Regions from separate parts of the Micromonospora palythoicola genome, predicted to be linked through region 2. Evidence: predicted binding sites of a transcription regulator. Region 2 holds the regulator's gene; the other holds the start of a gene.
The links. The regulator HrcA, encoded in region 2, represses chaperone genes, less so after heat shock. The targets are predictions, from matches to a motif close to GGTTNGCACNCTCNNNNNGAGNGTGCNAACC.

Region 1 (7,435 bases), on a different contig from region 2:
CGCGCAGCCGCCGCGCCCGCCGGTGGGCGACGACCCGCCGGGTGGCCTGCTCCAGCCCCGGGCGGGTGAAGAACATGCCGGCCGCCGCCGGCCCGAACTTGCCGGTCGCCCGGCGGCGCAGCTCCGCCTGGGTCAGCGCCGCCGCCGCGAGCCCGGCCGGCACTCCGGCCGAACGCAGCGCCGCCGCCGCGACCAGCGGATCGCCGCCGGCCACCCGGCCCGCCGCGTCGAGCGCGGCCGACCCCTCGGCCGTACGCAACGCGCCGAACTGCTCCAGATCCACAGGCCCATTCTTCCGCCCGCCCCTGTGCGCCCCGCCCGAGGCCCAGGCCGGCCCCTCGCTGGCATGCCGGTCGCGACTCGCGGCATCTCGGGCCCTCACGCTGGCCGGAAGGCGCGACTTGCGGCATCTCTTGTCCGCCGGCAGGCGCGGGTTGCGGCATCTTGGGCCTTCACGTCGGCGGGAGGGCGCGACTTGCGGCATCTCGGGATTCCGGTTCGCTCGGAGGCCGTCTGGCCCGAGGCCGCAGTCCGGCATGCCACGTGCGGCCGGCGGGCGCGGGTTGCGGCATCTGGGGCTGTCAGCTCGGCGGGAGGGCGCGTCATGCCGCAACCCGCGCGCACACCCGTGGGGCAAGGGCGAACACCCGTGGGGCGAGGGCGGGCAACTGGGGCAGCCCGAGCCGAGTCGGGCCGAGTTGGGCCGAGTCGAGCCGAGCCGGGCCGGAGGCGGTTGCCGGGCGCGGGGCGGACGCGGCGTCCGGGTCGGGTCTAGCGGGTGTGGGTGGCGACGAAGGCGCGCCAGGCGGCGGGGGTGAAGGCGAGCACCGGGCCGGCCGGGTCCTTGCTGTCGCGTACGGCGACCAGGCCGGGCAGGTTGTCGGCGACCTCGACGCAGGCGCCGCCATTCTGATTGCTGCGGGAGGACTTGCGCCAGGCCGCGCGGGTCAGGTCCATGACTTCGCCACTTCCTCGATCAGGCGGGCGGACTGCCGGCGCGGCAGCGCCTCACCGGCCACAGTCTCCCAACGCCGCCCGAGGCTGGCAAGGTCGTTCGGGCTGTCCACGGTGTGCCCCCGGAGCTGGTTGTCGAGGTGGGCCACCTCGGTGCCGTCGGCGAGCCGGGCCAGCACGAAGGGGCCGGCAAGACCGCCGTACCACGGGGTCTCGGCCGGGATGATCCGCACCTGGACGTGCGGTCGATCGGTGAGGGTGCGCAGGTGCTCCAGTTGCTCGCGCATGGTCGCCCGCTCACCGACCTGCCGGCGCAGCACCTGCTCGTCGAGCACCGCGACGAGCTGCGGTGGCTCCTCGCGGGTGAGCACCTCCTGCCGGGCCATCCGGGCCAGCACCCGCTTCTCGATCTGCTCGTCGGTGAGCGGTGGACCGGCCCGGAGCATCGCCCGGGCGTACGCCTCGGTCTGGAGCAGGCCCGGCACCACGGCCGGGTCGTACCAGCGCAGCGCGACCGCCTCCCGCTCGATCTCGCCCCACGGCCGGAACCAGTCCGGCTCGGCGTGCAGCCGGATCAGCTCCAGCATCCCGACGAAGAGCCCGCCGGTCTCCAGCACCTTGTCGAACCGGGCCAGGTAGTCGGCGCTGAGCTGGTTCGGGCCGATCTCCATCGCGCTCACCGCCGACGCGGAATAGTTGATCATTTTGCTCAGCTCCTCCTGGCTGAGCCCGCGCACCTTGCGCGCTCGGCGCAACTGGTCGCGCAGGAACCCCAGGGTGGGTACGTCCGCCATGTGTCCGCCCTCCGTGACGTGGTAGCGCCGGAGAGTAAGGGCCGGCCGCCGGGTGGGGAAGTGACTGTCGGCGTGTTGCGGTCAACGCTGGCGAACGGCATCGGAAGAGTGCGGAAGAAGTGGCGACGGGGTGCGGCGGAGCGACGACACGAGGGCGGTGGATTGGCACTCTCCTTGACGGAGTGCTAGCCGAGGAATAACCTGCGATTAGCACTCTCACCCTGAGGGTGCCAACCTTCGGGCCCTGGTGTCCGGGGGTTGAACGCCAGGCGGACCGGCACCCGCGACGACGGCCCCGCCCGGTGGCATGTGGCAGATTGACGCCGGTCGGCATGCCGATCGGCAACGAAACCAAGTACCCCAGGAGGGTATGCCCGTGACTACCGCGACCAAGGTTGCGATCAAGCCGCTCGAGGACCGCATCGTGGTCCAGGCGAACGAGGCCGAGACCACCACCGCCTCGGGCATCGTGATCCCCGACACCGCCAAGGAGAAGCCGCAGGAGGGCACCGTCCTCGCTGTCGGCCCGGGCCGGATCGACGACAAGGGCAACCGCGTGCCGATCGACGTCTCCGTCGGCGACACCGTTCTCTACTCGAAGTACGGCGGCACCGAGGTCAAGTACGCCGGCGAGGAGTACCTGGTGCTCTCCGCCCGCGACGTCCTCGCGGTCATCGAGAAGTAAGACAGACCGATCAGTGTCGTTGCCCCGGTCCGGCTCGCCGGGCCGGGGCAACGTCGCTTCGAAGGGACATTCATGGCGAAGATCCTGAGCTTCTCGGACGACGCCCGGCACCTGCTGGAGCACGGTGTCAACGCGCTCGCTGACGCGGTCAAGGTCACCCTCGGGCCGCGCGGGCGCAACGTCGTCCTCGACAAGAAATTCGGTGCGCCGACGATCACCAACGATGGTGTGACCATCGCCAAGGAGATCGAGCTCACCAACCCGTACGAGAACCTCGGCGCGCAGCTGGTCAAGGAGGTGGCGACCAAGACCAACGACGTCGCCGGCGACGGGACCACCACCGCGACCGTGCTCGCCCAGGCCATGGTCCGCGAGGGCCTGCGCAACGTCACCGCGGGCGCCAACCCGGCCGGCCTCAAGCGCGGCATCGACGCCGCCGCCACCAAGGTCTCCGCGGCGCTGCTCGACAAGGCCGTCGAGGTCTCCGACAAGAAGTCGGTGGCGCACGTCGCCACCATCTCGGCGCAGGACGCCACCATCGGTGAACTGATCGCCGAGGCGATGGAGAAGGTCGGCCGCGACGGTGTGATCACCGTCGAGGAGGGCTCCGCCCTGCACACCGAGCTGGACGTCACCGAGGGCCTCCAGTTCGACAAGGGCTTCATCTCGCCGAACTTCGTCACCGACGCGGAGTCGCAGGAGTCCGTCCTGGAGGACGCGTACATCCTGATCACCACGCAGAAGATCTCCGCGATCGAGGAGCTGCTGCCGCTGCTGGAGAAGGTCCTCCAGAACAACAAGCCGCTGCTCATCATCGCCGAGGACGTCGAGGGCCAAGCGCTGTCCACCCTGGTGGTCAACGCGATCCGCAAGACCATCAAGGTCTGCGCGGTCAAGGCGCCCGGTTTCGGCGACCGGCGCAAGGCGATGCTCCAGGACATGGCGATCCTCACCGGCGCCGAGCTGGTCGCCCCGGAGCTGGGTTACAAGCTCGACCAGGTTGGCCTGGAGGTGCTGGGCAGCGCCCGGCGCATCGTGGTCGACAAGGAGAACACCACGATCGTCGATGGTGGTGGCCAGGCCAGCGAGGTGACCGACCGGGTCGCGCAGATCCGCAAGGAGATCGAGGCCTCGGACTCCGAGTGGGACCGGGAGAAGCTCGCCGAGCGGCTGGCCAAGCTCTCCGGCGGGATCGCGGTGGTCAAGGTCGGCGCGGCCACCGAGGTCGAGATGAAGGAGCGCAAGCACCGCATCGAGGACGCCATCGCCGCGACCAAGGCCGCGGTCGAGGAGGGTACGGTGCCCGGCGGCGGTGCCGCCCTGGCGCAGATCCTGTCGGTGCTCGACGACGACCTCGGCTTCACCGGTGACGAGAAGGTCGGCGTGTCGATCGTGCGTAAGGCACTCGTCGAGCCGCTGCGCTGGATCGCCCAGAACGCCGGCCACGACGGCTACGTCGTCGTGCAGAAGGTTGCCGGCAGCGACTGGGGCCACGGTCTCGACGCCGCCGTCGGCGAGTACGTCGACCTGACCAAGTCCGGCATCATCGACCCGGTGAAGGTGACCCGCAACGCGGTCACCAACGCCGCGTCGATCGCCGGTCTGCTGCTCACCACCGAAAGTCTCGTGGTGGAGAAGCCGGCCGAGCCGGAGCCCGCCGCGGGCGGCCACGGCCACTCGCACGGCCACGGCCACAGCCACCAGCACGGCCCGGGCTTCTGACCCTGCCGTACGCCGGACGTGGGGCGAACCGTCGACGAGACGGTGCGCCCCACGCGCGTGAGCGGGGCGGTCGCGCGTCGGAGCTGGGGCCGGCGTCGGTGGTGGCCCGGTGACGCCGGACGTGGTCGCGCGCGGTCCACCCGTGACGAGAGGTTACGGAAGCCGACGTCGACTACCGGACCGTTGGTCGGTGGGAAACACTGGGCGGGTGAGCAGCACGTCACCCCGGTTCGCCGCCCTGGCCGGCGTCGCCGCCGCCGCGGCGGCCATCGGCACCGCCGAACTGGTCGCCGCCCTGACCGGCCCCCGGTCGTCCCCGCTCGTGGCGGTCGGCGGTCTCGTCGTGGACACCGCCCCCGAGCCGGTCAAGCGGTTCGGCATCGAGGTCTTCGGCACGTACGACAAGATCGCTCTGCTGGTCGGGACGGCGCTGCTGCTCGGCGGCTTCGCCGCCCTGATCGGCATGCTGGCCGCCCGGCGGCTGACGGTGGGCCTGGCCGGCATCGTCGTCTTCGGCGGGATCGGCGCGGCGGCGGCCCTGACCCGCGCCGGTGCCAACGCCGCCGACGTGCTGCCGTCGCTGGTCGGCGCGGCGGTCGGCGGCCTGGCGCTGTGGGCGTTCATCGCCGGTCCGCTGGAACTCGACCCCTGGCCCTGGTCTCCACCGACGCCGTCCGGCCCGCCCTCGGTGACCGGTCCCGCCGTGCCGGACCCGAACACGGTCGGAACCGCCGGGGGGCTCGACGGGACGGCGACCGATCCGACCGCGTCGGCCGGCACTCCGTCGGTCCCGGGAAGCCCGCCGGCCTCCGGCGGCCCAACGGGCGCCGCGGGCCCGGGGCGGCGAGTCGACCCGGACTCGCGGCGACGGTTCCTCACCGGTGTCGGCACCCTGCTCGGGGTGGCTGCCGTGGGGGGAGTGGCGGGGCGTTGGCTGGCCGGTCGGCAGGGCGTGTCGGCGGCCCGCGAGGCGATCACGCTGCCGCCCCCGGTCTCGCCCGCACCACCGGTGCCGCCCGGCGCCGACCTGGCCCAGCCCGGCCTGGCCAGCTACGTCACCTCCAACCGCAGCTTCTACCGGATCGACACCGCGCTCGTGGTGCCGCAGGTCGACCCGGAGACCTGGCGTCTGCGCATTCACGGCCGGGTCCGCAACCCGGTCACGCTGAGCTACGCCGATCTGCTCGCCCGGCCGATGGTGGAGCGGTACGTGACACTGGCCTGCGTCTCCAACGAGGTCGGCGGCGACCTGATCGGCAACGCGCGCTGGCTCGGCGTACCGATCCGGGAACTGCTCGACGAGGTGGGGCCGCTGGACGGCGCCGACCAGGTGGTCGGGCGCTCGGTCGACGGTTGGACCTGCGGCACCCCGACCGAGGTGCTGCGCGACGGGCGGGACGCGTTGCTCGCCGTCGGCATGAACGGGGAGCCGCTGCCGGTGCAGCACGGTTTCCCGGTCCGGATGGTGGTGCCGGGCCTGTACGGCTACGTGTCGGCGTGCAAGTGGATCACCGAGCTGGAGTTGACCAGCTTCGCCGACTTCGACGCGTACTGGGTGCCCCGGGGCTGGTCGGCGCAGGGGCCGGTGAAGACGCAGTCGCGGATCGACACGCCCCGCCCGCGCAACCGGCCGGCCGCCGGCCCGGTCACCGTCGCGGGTGTCGCGTGGGCGCAGCACCGGGGCATCGACCGGGTCGAGGTCCGGGTCGATGAGGGGCCCTGGCAACAGGCCCAACTGGCGCCGACCGTCTCGGTGGACACCTGGGTGCAGTGGTCGTGGCAGTGGCCGGCCACCCCGGGCGAGCACACCCTCCAGGTACGGGCGACGGACAGCACCGGTGAGACGCAGACCGGCGAGCCACGGGACGTCGCACCGGACGGCGCGACCGGCTGGCACTCCGTCACCCTCACCGTCACCTGACCCCCCTCTCCCGCCCGCCCCCTCCCCGCCCTGCACGGGGTGGGGCAGTGGTGGGACAGGGCGACGCCGCGTCCGGGTCGGGACGCGGCGTCGGTGGTGCGGTCTGGTCAGGCGACGTTGCGCTGGACGGGCACCGTCGACCGGTGCGAGCTGCCCAGCCGGGCCTCCAGTCGGTTGATGTCGACGCGGGTCTGGCGTCGGTCGGCGAGGTCCTCCCAGCCGACCGCGAGCAGTCGCAGCCGCTCGGACTCACTGAAGCCACCCCACACGCCGTACGGCTCGCGTACCGCGAGGGCGTGCGCGGCGCACTCGGCGCGGACCGGGCAGGCGCGGCACACGGCCTTGGCGGAGGACTCCCGGCGCAGCCGGGACGAGCCCCGCTCACCGTCCGGGTGGAAGAACTGGGCGCTGTCGCGGCCTCGGCAGGCACCGAGCCGCTGCCAGTCCCAAAGGTCGATGATGGGTCCGGGCAGTCTACGTACGTTCGACATCAGCACCCCTCCTCTCGCGCGGCACCGCGAGACGCTTGTGGCCGGTTGTCCGGGCGGCGGGCCGCGCAGGCGCACCGTTCCCGGCCTGGCCCCTCCCTACCCTGGTGCCCCACGACTCACACGTCTTTGATCCAAAGCATCCCGGCGGATTGCGGCATATGCCCTATCTGTCGGAAAAGTTGGGAGGATTGCCCGGAACCTCCTCCCGACCGGGGCTGCTCATGGTCTGCTCGTCAGCGGAGAGGAGATGCCTGTGCGTACCGTTCTCGTGTGCGTTCGAACGCCGCTCGCGGCGCAGCACCTGACCTCCGCGGCAGCGCGGTTGGGATTGTCGGGTGCCGTCCGGACGGCGGTCTCCGACCCCGAGGTGATGTTGCGGCTGGCCGAACGTCCGGCCGATGTGGTGCTCGCCGACACCGCGCTCACCCGCCCGGACAGCGTCGGCTTCGTCCGGCGGGTGCTGGCCCGTGCCCCGCAGGCCGCCGTCCTGCTGCTCGGTGCGGAGGAGTCCGAGGCGGCGGCGGCGACCATCGGCGCCGGAGCGCGCGGGCTGATCCAGGGGGTCGACCAGGATCTGACCAGCGCCGTCGCCAAGGCGCTGCTGCTGCTGGCCGCGCCCGGCCGGGCCAACCGGCACCGGATCGCTGATCCCGCCCGCGACGCAGCGGCGGTCGGCAGCCCGGCCCGCCCGGCACCCGGTGGTCGCACCACCGGCGAGGCACCGACGGCCTGGCCGGGTACCGACGCGGCGGGCGGCCCGGCGGTGGTGCCGGTGCAGCGGGGCGACGATCCCGCCGAGTCCGGTGCCGAGTCCGAGCCGGACAAGCCCGCGTCGCCGGCGCGGACCGACCGGTCCGCGATCGGCCTC
Region 2 (7,435 bases):
CGTAGCCGGTCCGGTCGCCGTAGTCGAACGCCACGTCGTACCCCTCCCCAAGAGGTGAAACCATTTCTGGCACAGGCCGCCGATCGTAACGCGCGTCCGGACGGCCCGTGGGGCACCCCGTGACCTTTCCACAGGCATGACGACTGATGGCGGTTGCTCGACTACCGCACGTCACCCAACGTGGCGAGACGGAGTGTTACGTGATTAATTGCCGGTTTTTGCGGTGACTGCGGGTAAGGAGATCGGGGTCGCTCAGACGTCGGCGTGGACCTCGGCGAGGACCTCCGTGTCGCCCCGGTCGCTGTCCGGCAACCGCTTCCAGTCGCCGCGCTTGGCGGTCCACTCCCGGCCGTCGTAGGTGACCCGCTTCACCCCGTGCTCCTTCGCGTGGGAGACCAGCCAGTGCGTGTACCGCCAGCCGGCCCGCACGCCCTCGGCGGAGGTCGTCAGGCTGCCGGCGGGGCTCCGCTCGAAGTCGTTGACGCCCACCTTCAGCAGGGTCGGGTTGCCGTAGCTGTCGACGGCGGAGCTGAAGTAGCCCCGGCCCGCCCGCCGGTCGTCGTCGGAGCGGAGGGCCACCAGGCCCCAGTCGAGCGACAGTCCCTCGGTCAGCGCGGCGATGGCGGCGGCACCGCGCAGCACCGGATCACCGCCCACCGAGCAGCTGACCGCCGTGCTGGCGTGACCGAGCAGCGCCCGGGTGAGCACCTGCGACTCGTCGGCCCACTTCTCGTACGCCTCCGGGAAGGCCGAGCGCTGCACCTTCTGCGCGGCGTCGGTGACCCGCATGTCCTGCCAGCCGCGCACCTTCTTCAACGCCGCGTAGAACTTGCCAGCCGCGTACCGGGGGTCGCGGATCTGGGTTGGTGTGCCCCATCCCTGGCTCGGTCGCTGCTGGAACAGCCCCACGGAGTCGCGGTCGCCACCGGTCAGATTGCGCAGCCCGGACTCCTGGTACGCGGTGGCGAGCGCCACCACCACCGCCCGCTCGGGCATCTCGCGCTGCACGCCGATCGCCGCGATGGTCGCCGCGTTCGCCATCTGCTGCGAGTCGAGCGTCACCTCGCCGTCGGCCTGCACCGTGCAGGCCCGGCCGGCCAGCGGCAGCCGTAGCCCGTCACCGGCCTGCCTCAGCACCACGATCATCCCGATCGCGGCGATCAGGACGAGGACCACGAAGCCCGTCGCGACAGCCCGAGATCGCACCCGCACCTCCTGTGTCAAGGTCCGCCAAGCGTACGTCCCGCATCGACCCGTACGTGTCGTCCGACCGGTTCCGTCCCCGCCCGGCACTCACGCGCAACCCGAGGTTCCCCGTCCCGGCCGTACCTCACCTACCGAGTTCCGCCACCCAGCGCGGTGCCCGCTTCTCCCGGAACGCGGTGACCCCCTCGACCCCGTCGGCCGACAGGAAGTACCCGGTGGACAGCTCGGCCAGCTCGGCCAGCTCGGCGCGCAGGTCGACGGCGGGCGGACGGCGCAGCAGTCGCTTCGCCCCGGCCAGCGCCGCGGGGGCACCACGTACCAGCGAGTCGCAGTACCGCCGCACCGTGGCGTCCAGTTCCTCGGCCGGCACCGCGGCGGTGACCAGGCCGATCTCGGCCGCCCGCCGGCCGTCGAAGGTGTCGCCGGTCAGGTACAGCTCGGCCGCCGCCCGGGTCGTCAGGTGGGGCAGCACCGTCGCGGAGATCACCGCGGGGATCACCCCGATCCGCACCTCGGTGAAGGCGAACGTGGCCTCGGCCGCGCAGACCGCCAGGTCGGCCGCCGCGATCAGGCCCAGGCCGCCGGCCCGAGCCGGGCCGGCGACCCTGGCCAGCACCGGCTTCGGGCACTCCCGGACCGCCGCGAGCACGTCACCCAGCATGCCGGCGGGCACCGAGCCGCTGGCGTACGCCGCCGCGGTCTCCTTCAGGTCGGCTCCGGAACAGAAGACCGGCCCGGTGTGGTCCAGCACGATCACCCGGACCGCGTCGTCGGCGACCGCGGCGGCCAGCGCCGCCAGCAGTTCGGTCATCAACGGTGTGGAGAGCGCGTTGCGGTTGTGCGGGCTGTCCAGGGTGAGCGTGGTCACCCCGTGGGCCGTGGCGACCCGCACGAGCGCGTCGGGAGAGGTCATGCCAGGGCACACTAGTGGCCATGCCCGGCGTCCTTCCAGCAGGCGAGCCCGTCCCGGCCGACGGGTCGCTGCCCGCGTCCGCCCGCGCGTCCGTGGGCGCCCGGGGTTTCGGGGTCTACGTGCACGTGCCCTTCTGCGCGAGCCGGTGCGGCTACTGCGACTTCAACACGTACACCGCCGACGAGCTGGGTGGCGGAGCGAGCCGGGCGGGCTACGCCGACACCGTGCTGGCGGAGCTGGCACTCGCCGCCCGGGTGCTCAAGGACGCTCCGCCGCCACGGGTGCGGACGGTCTTCGTCGGCGGCGGCACCCCCACCCTGCTGCCCACCGACGACCTGGCCCGCATCCTGGACGCGATCGACCGGACCTGGGGACTGGCCGCCGACGCGGAGGTGACCACCGAGGCGAACCCGGAGTCGGTGACGCCCACCTCGCTGAAGGAGCTGCGCGCGGCCGGGTACACCCGGATCTCGCTGGGCATGCAGTCGGCCGCGCCCGGGGTGCTCGCCGTGCTGGACCGCCGGCACAGCGCCGGCCGGGCCACCGCCGCGGCCCTGGAGGCCCGCGACGCGGGCTTCGACCACGTCAATCTCGACCTGATCTACGGCACGCCGAGGGAGCGGGCCGAGGACTTCGCCGCCTCACTGGACCAGGTGGTGGCCGCCGGCGTTGACCACGTCAGCGCGTACGCCCTGATCGTCGAGGACGGCACCCGACTCGCCGCCCGGATGCGCCGGGGCGAGCTGCCGTACCCGGACGAGGACGTGGCGGCGGACCGGTACCTGGCCGCCGAGGCGACCCTCGGCGCGGCCGGCTTCTCCTGGTACGAGGTGTCCAACTGGGCCCGCACGCCGCAGGCGCGCTGCCGGCACAACCTGCTCTACTGGACCGGCGGGGACTGGTGGGGCCTCGGGCCGGGGGCGCACAGCCACGTGGGCGGGGTGCGCTGGTGGAACGTCAAACATCCCGCCTCGTACGCGCAACGCCTCGCCGCCGGGGAGTCTCCCGGGCAGGCCCGGGAGGTGCTCACCGGCGACGAGGCGCACATGGAGGACGTCATGCTCCGCCTGCGACTGGCCGGCGGCCTGCCGCTGGACGTGTTGACCGACGCCGGACGGGCCGGCGCGGCGCGTGCGCTGGCCGCCGGGTTGCTCGCCGAGCCCGCCCACGCCGCCGGGCGCGCCGTGCTCACCCTGCGCGGCCGATTGCTCGCCGACGCCGTGGTCCGCGACCTGCTGCCCTGATCCCCGTCATCAGACCGGTCGGCGCGGTCAGCGCTTCACGAAGGCGTAGGTCATCGGGTACTGGTAGAGCACACCCTCATTGGCCTTCACCCCGCCGATGATGCCGAAGATCAGTGGCACGATCGCGACGATGATCGGCACGAAGAACAGGATGCCGCAGGTGATCGTGGCGAGCACCCAGCTCAGCACCCCGACGACCGCCCAGGTGAGCTGGAAGTTCAGCGCGGCCACCGAGTGCGCCCGGGCGATCGGGGACTGCTGCCCGCGGACCATCATCGCGATCAGCGGTGCCACCCAGCCGAAGAGCCCGCCGCCGACGACCACGCCGAGCGGGCCGCCGAAGTGTGCGATCAGCACCCAGGTCTTGTCCTCGTTGTTGGCGTAGCCACCACCGGGAGCGCCGTAGCCTCCCGTCGGGTAGCCGACACCGGGTGCTCCCGGCGGCGGATAACCGCCGGGTGGGGGGTAGCCGGCCGGCGGCGGCTGGTCGCCGGTGGGGGGTGGATAGCCGCCGGGCGGGGGATAGCCGCCCTGGCCAGGCGAACCGGACAGTGGTGTCGTGGGTTCGTCGCCGGAGTCCGGGGGACGAGGTGGTTCAGTCATGGAGGCCACGGTAGGTGCCAGCGGCAACGGTGCACCAGAGCGACACCGGCGAGTGTCAACCCGCCGATCGGCTCGATGACGACAGGTGCTGACTTGATCATCGCGTGGACGGGGGCGCCGACGTAGACTGGCACTCGCTACAGTCGAGTGCCAGAGTGTTCCTCTGGCGGTCGTGACGCCGCGAGCTGACCTGCGACAGGAGGTGGCAAGGATGGGTCTGGACGACCGGAAGCTCGCCGTGCTCCGGGCGATCGTCGAGGACTACGTCGCCACCCAGGAGCCGGTCGGCAGCAAGTCGCTCGTCGAGCGGCACCAGCTCGGTGTCTCACCGGCCACCGTTCGCAACGACATGGCCGTGCTGGAGGAGGAGGGCTACATCCGCCAGCCGCACACCAGCGCGGGGCGGGTGCCCACCGACCGTGGCTACCGCCTCTTCGTCGACCGGTTGAGCCGGGTCAAGCCGCTCAGCCCGGCCGAACGCCGGGCGATCGAGCGCTTCCTGGCCGGTGCCGTGGATCTCGACGACGTGGTGCACCGCACGGTGCGGCTGCTGGCGCAGCTGACCCGGCAGGTCGCCGTCGTGCAGTATCCGAGCCTGGCCCGGTCCCGGGTGCGTCACCTGGAACTGGTGCCGATCTCCACCACCCGGCTGATGCTGGTGATGATCGCCGACACCGGCCGGGTCGAGCAGCGGCTGGTCGAGCTGCCCGCACCGGTCCCCGCCGACGACGTGCTGGACCTGCGCCGGCTGGTGAACGAGAAACTGGTGGGCGTCCGCCTGTCGGAGACCCCGCCGCTGGTGCAGACCCTCATCGACGACTGCGCGCCGCACCTGCGCCCGGCGATGACCACCCTGTCCACGGTGCTGCTGGAGACCCTGGTCGAACGGCACGAGGAGCGGCTGGCCCTGGCCGGCACCGCCAACCTCGCCCGGGGCGGCCTGCTCGACTTCCAGGGCTCGCTGCGTCCGATCCTCGAAGCACTTGAGGAGGAGGTCGTGCTGCTCAAGCTCATCGGCGAGGTGGAGCCGAGCACCCTGCGGGTGCGCATCGGCGACGAGAACGAGTACGACAACCTGCGGGCGGCCTCCGTGGTCAGCACCGGGTACGGCCCGGGCGCGACCATCGTCGGGGGGATGGGCGTGCTCGGACCGACCCGGATGGACTACCCCGGAACCATCGCCACGGTGAGGGCCGTGGCACGCTACGTGGGCGAGCTGCTGGCCCAGAACTGACAAGTCAGGGCCGACGGCAGGCTGCCGCCGCCGAACGGCGTAACTCGAGACGAACACGAGGACACGGAACGCAGTGGCCAGGGACTACTACGGCATTCTCGGCGTGAGCAAGGGTGCCTCCGACGACGAGATCAAGCGCGCCTATCGCAAGCTGGCGCGCCAGTTCCATCCGGACGTGAATCCGGATCCGGAGGCACAGGAGAAGTTCAAGGACATCAACGCCGCGTACGAGGTCCTCTCGGACGATCGGAAACGGCAGATCGTCGACCTGGGCGGGGACCCGCTGGCACCCGGTGGGGGCGGGCCCGGCGGTCCGGGCGGCCCCGGCGGAGCCGGACCCTTCGTCGGCTTCCAGGACATCATGGACGCGTTCTTCGGTGGCGCCACCGGCGCCGGACGCGGCCCGCGTCCGCGTACCCGCCCCGGTGCCGACGCGATCCTGCGACTGGAGCTGGACCTCCAGGAGACGGCCTTCGGTGTCGAGGCGCCGATCACCGTCGACACCGCCGTGCTCTGCACCACCTGCTCCGGCGCCGGCACCGCCGCCGGCACCCACCTGGCCACCTGCGAGGCGTGCGGCGGGCGGGGCGAGGTGCAGTCGGTGCAACGCACCTTTCTCGGCCAGGTGGTCTCCGCCCGGCCCTGCACCGTCTGCCAGGGCTACGGCACCACCATCCCGCAGCCCTGCCCGACCTGCGCCGGTGACGGCCGGGTCCGCACCCGCCGGTCGCTGACCGTCAAGATCCCCGCCGGGGTGGAGGACGGCATGCGGATCCGCCTGGCCCAGCAGGGCGAGGTCGGCCCGGGCGGCGGCACCGCCGGTGACCTCTACGTGGAGATCCACGAACGGCCGCACGACGTCTTCTCCCGCAAGGGCGACGACCTGCACTGCCGGGTCACCGTGCCGATGACCGCCGCCGCGCTCGGCACCCGGCTGACCATCAAGACGCTCGACAGCGAGGAACCGGTCGACGTCAAGCCGGGCACCCAGCCGGGCAGCACCCTGCGGCTGCGGGCCCGGGGCGTACCGCACCTGCGTGGCACCGGGCGGGGCGACCTCTACGTCCACCTGGACGTGCGTACCCCCACCAAGCTCGACGCCGACCAGGAGCGGATGCTGCGCGAGTTCGCCAAGACCCGAGGCGAGGAGGTCGCCGAGCTGACCAAGCAGGGTGGCTTCTTCTCCCGGATGCGCGACGCCTTCAACGGCCACGCCTGACGTGTCCGCCCCGCTGTTCCTGGTCGAGTCGCTGCCCACCGCCGCCTCGACGGTGCTGGACGGCCCGGAGGGCCACCACGCCGCCACCGTGCAGCGGCTGCGCGTCGGCGAGCAGGTGTTGCTCGCCGACGGTCGGGGCGGCACCGCCACCGCCGTGGTCACCGCCGTCGGCCGGGGCACCCTCGACCTCGACGTGACCGACCGGGGGTACGTCGACGCGGCGAACCCCCGCCTGGTGGTGGTCCAGGGCATCGCCAAGGGCGACCGGGGCGAGCTGGCCGTGCAGTCGATGACCGAGGCGGGCGTGGACGAGATAGTCCCCTGGGCGGCGGGCCGCTCGGTGGTGCAGTGGCGCGGCGAGCGGGGCGTACGGGCCCGGGGCAGGTGGCTCGCCACCAGCCGGGAGGCGACGAAGCAGGCCCGGCGGGCGTGGCTGCCGGTGGTGGCGGGCGCGCCGGACGAGAGCACCGCGTCGGTGACGCGCCGGATCGCCGGGGCGGCCGCCGGGTACGTGCTGCACGAGGAGGCGACCGACCGACTCACCACCGTCGAGCTGCCCGACCACGGCGAGATCGTGCTGGTGGTGGGCCCGGAGGGCGGCATCACCCCGGCCGAGCTGTCGGCCTTCCAGGAAGCCGGTGCCCGACCGGTGCGGCTCGGCCCGTCGGTGCTACGCACCTCCACCGCGGGCGTGGCCGCCCTGGCGGTCCTCGCCACCCGTCTGCTGCGCTGGTGAGCCGCGCGGCGACGGCGCCGAGCGTTTCTTCCTTACACTGCCCGGATGGGAAGCGACTGTCTGTTCTGCCGCATCGTCGCCGGCGAGATTCCGGCCACCGTGGTCCGCGAGACGCCCACCACGCTCGCCTTCCGCGACATCGACCCGAAGGCGCCGGTGCACGTGCTCGTCGTGCCCAAGGAGCACTACGCGGACGTGGCCACCCTCGGGCAGGGTGATCCGGCGTTGGCCGGCGAGGTGCTGGCCACGGCCGCCGCGGTGGCCGAGGACGAGGGCCTGC

Region 1: a site for HrcA is predicted at 1,954-1,984, ahead of groES (co-chaperone GroES). Genes of this name have one in related genera too.

What each region holds. Positions count from the first base shown of each region.
Region 1 is NZ_JBAGKI010000058.1:24,788-32,222, reverse strand. Features, by position in the region: gene V5O40_RS21820 (THUMP-like domain-containing protein) at 1-283, opposite strand, end outside; gene V5O40_RS21815 (DUF397 domain-containing protein) at 772-957, opposite strand; gene V5O40_RS21810 (helix-turn-helix domain-containing protein) at 948-1,748, opposite strand; gene groES (co-chaperone GroES) at 2,119-2,433, shown strand; gene groL (chaperonin GroEL) at 2,506-4,155, shown strand; gene V5O40_RS21795 (sulfite oxidase) at 4,364-6,076, shown strand; gene V5O40_RS21790 (WhiB family transcriptional regulator) at 6,184-6,567, opposite strand; gene V5O40_RS21785 (helix-turn-helix transcriptional regulator) at 6,821-7,435, shown strand, end outside.
Region 2 is NZ_JBAGKI010000015.1:33,764-41,198, reverse strand. Features, by position in the region: gene V5O40_RS09405 (phytanoyl-CoA dioxygenase family protein) at 1-34, opposite strand, end outside; gene V5O40_RS09400 (hypothetical protein) at 253-1,212, opposite strand; gene V5O40_RS09395 (enoyl-CoA hydratase-related protein) at 1,331-2,119, opposite strand; gene hemW (radical SAM family heme chaperone HemW) at 2,140-3,363, shown strand; gene V5O40_RS09385 (DUF4870 domain-containing protein) at 3,391-3,966, opposite strand; gene hrcA (heat-inducible transcriptional repressor HrcA) at 4,178-5,200, shown strand; gene dnaJ (molecular chaperone DnaJ) at 5,274-6,419, shown strand; gene V5O40_RS09370 (16S rRNA (uracil(1498)-N(3))-methyltransferase) at 6,421-7,155, shown strand; gene V5O40_RS09365 (histidine triad nucleotide-binding protein) at 7,201-7,435, shown strand, end outside.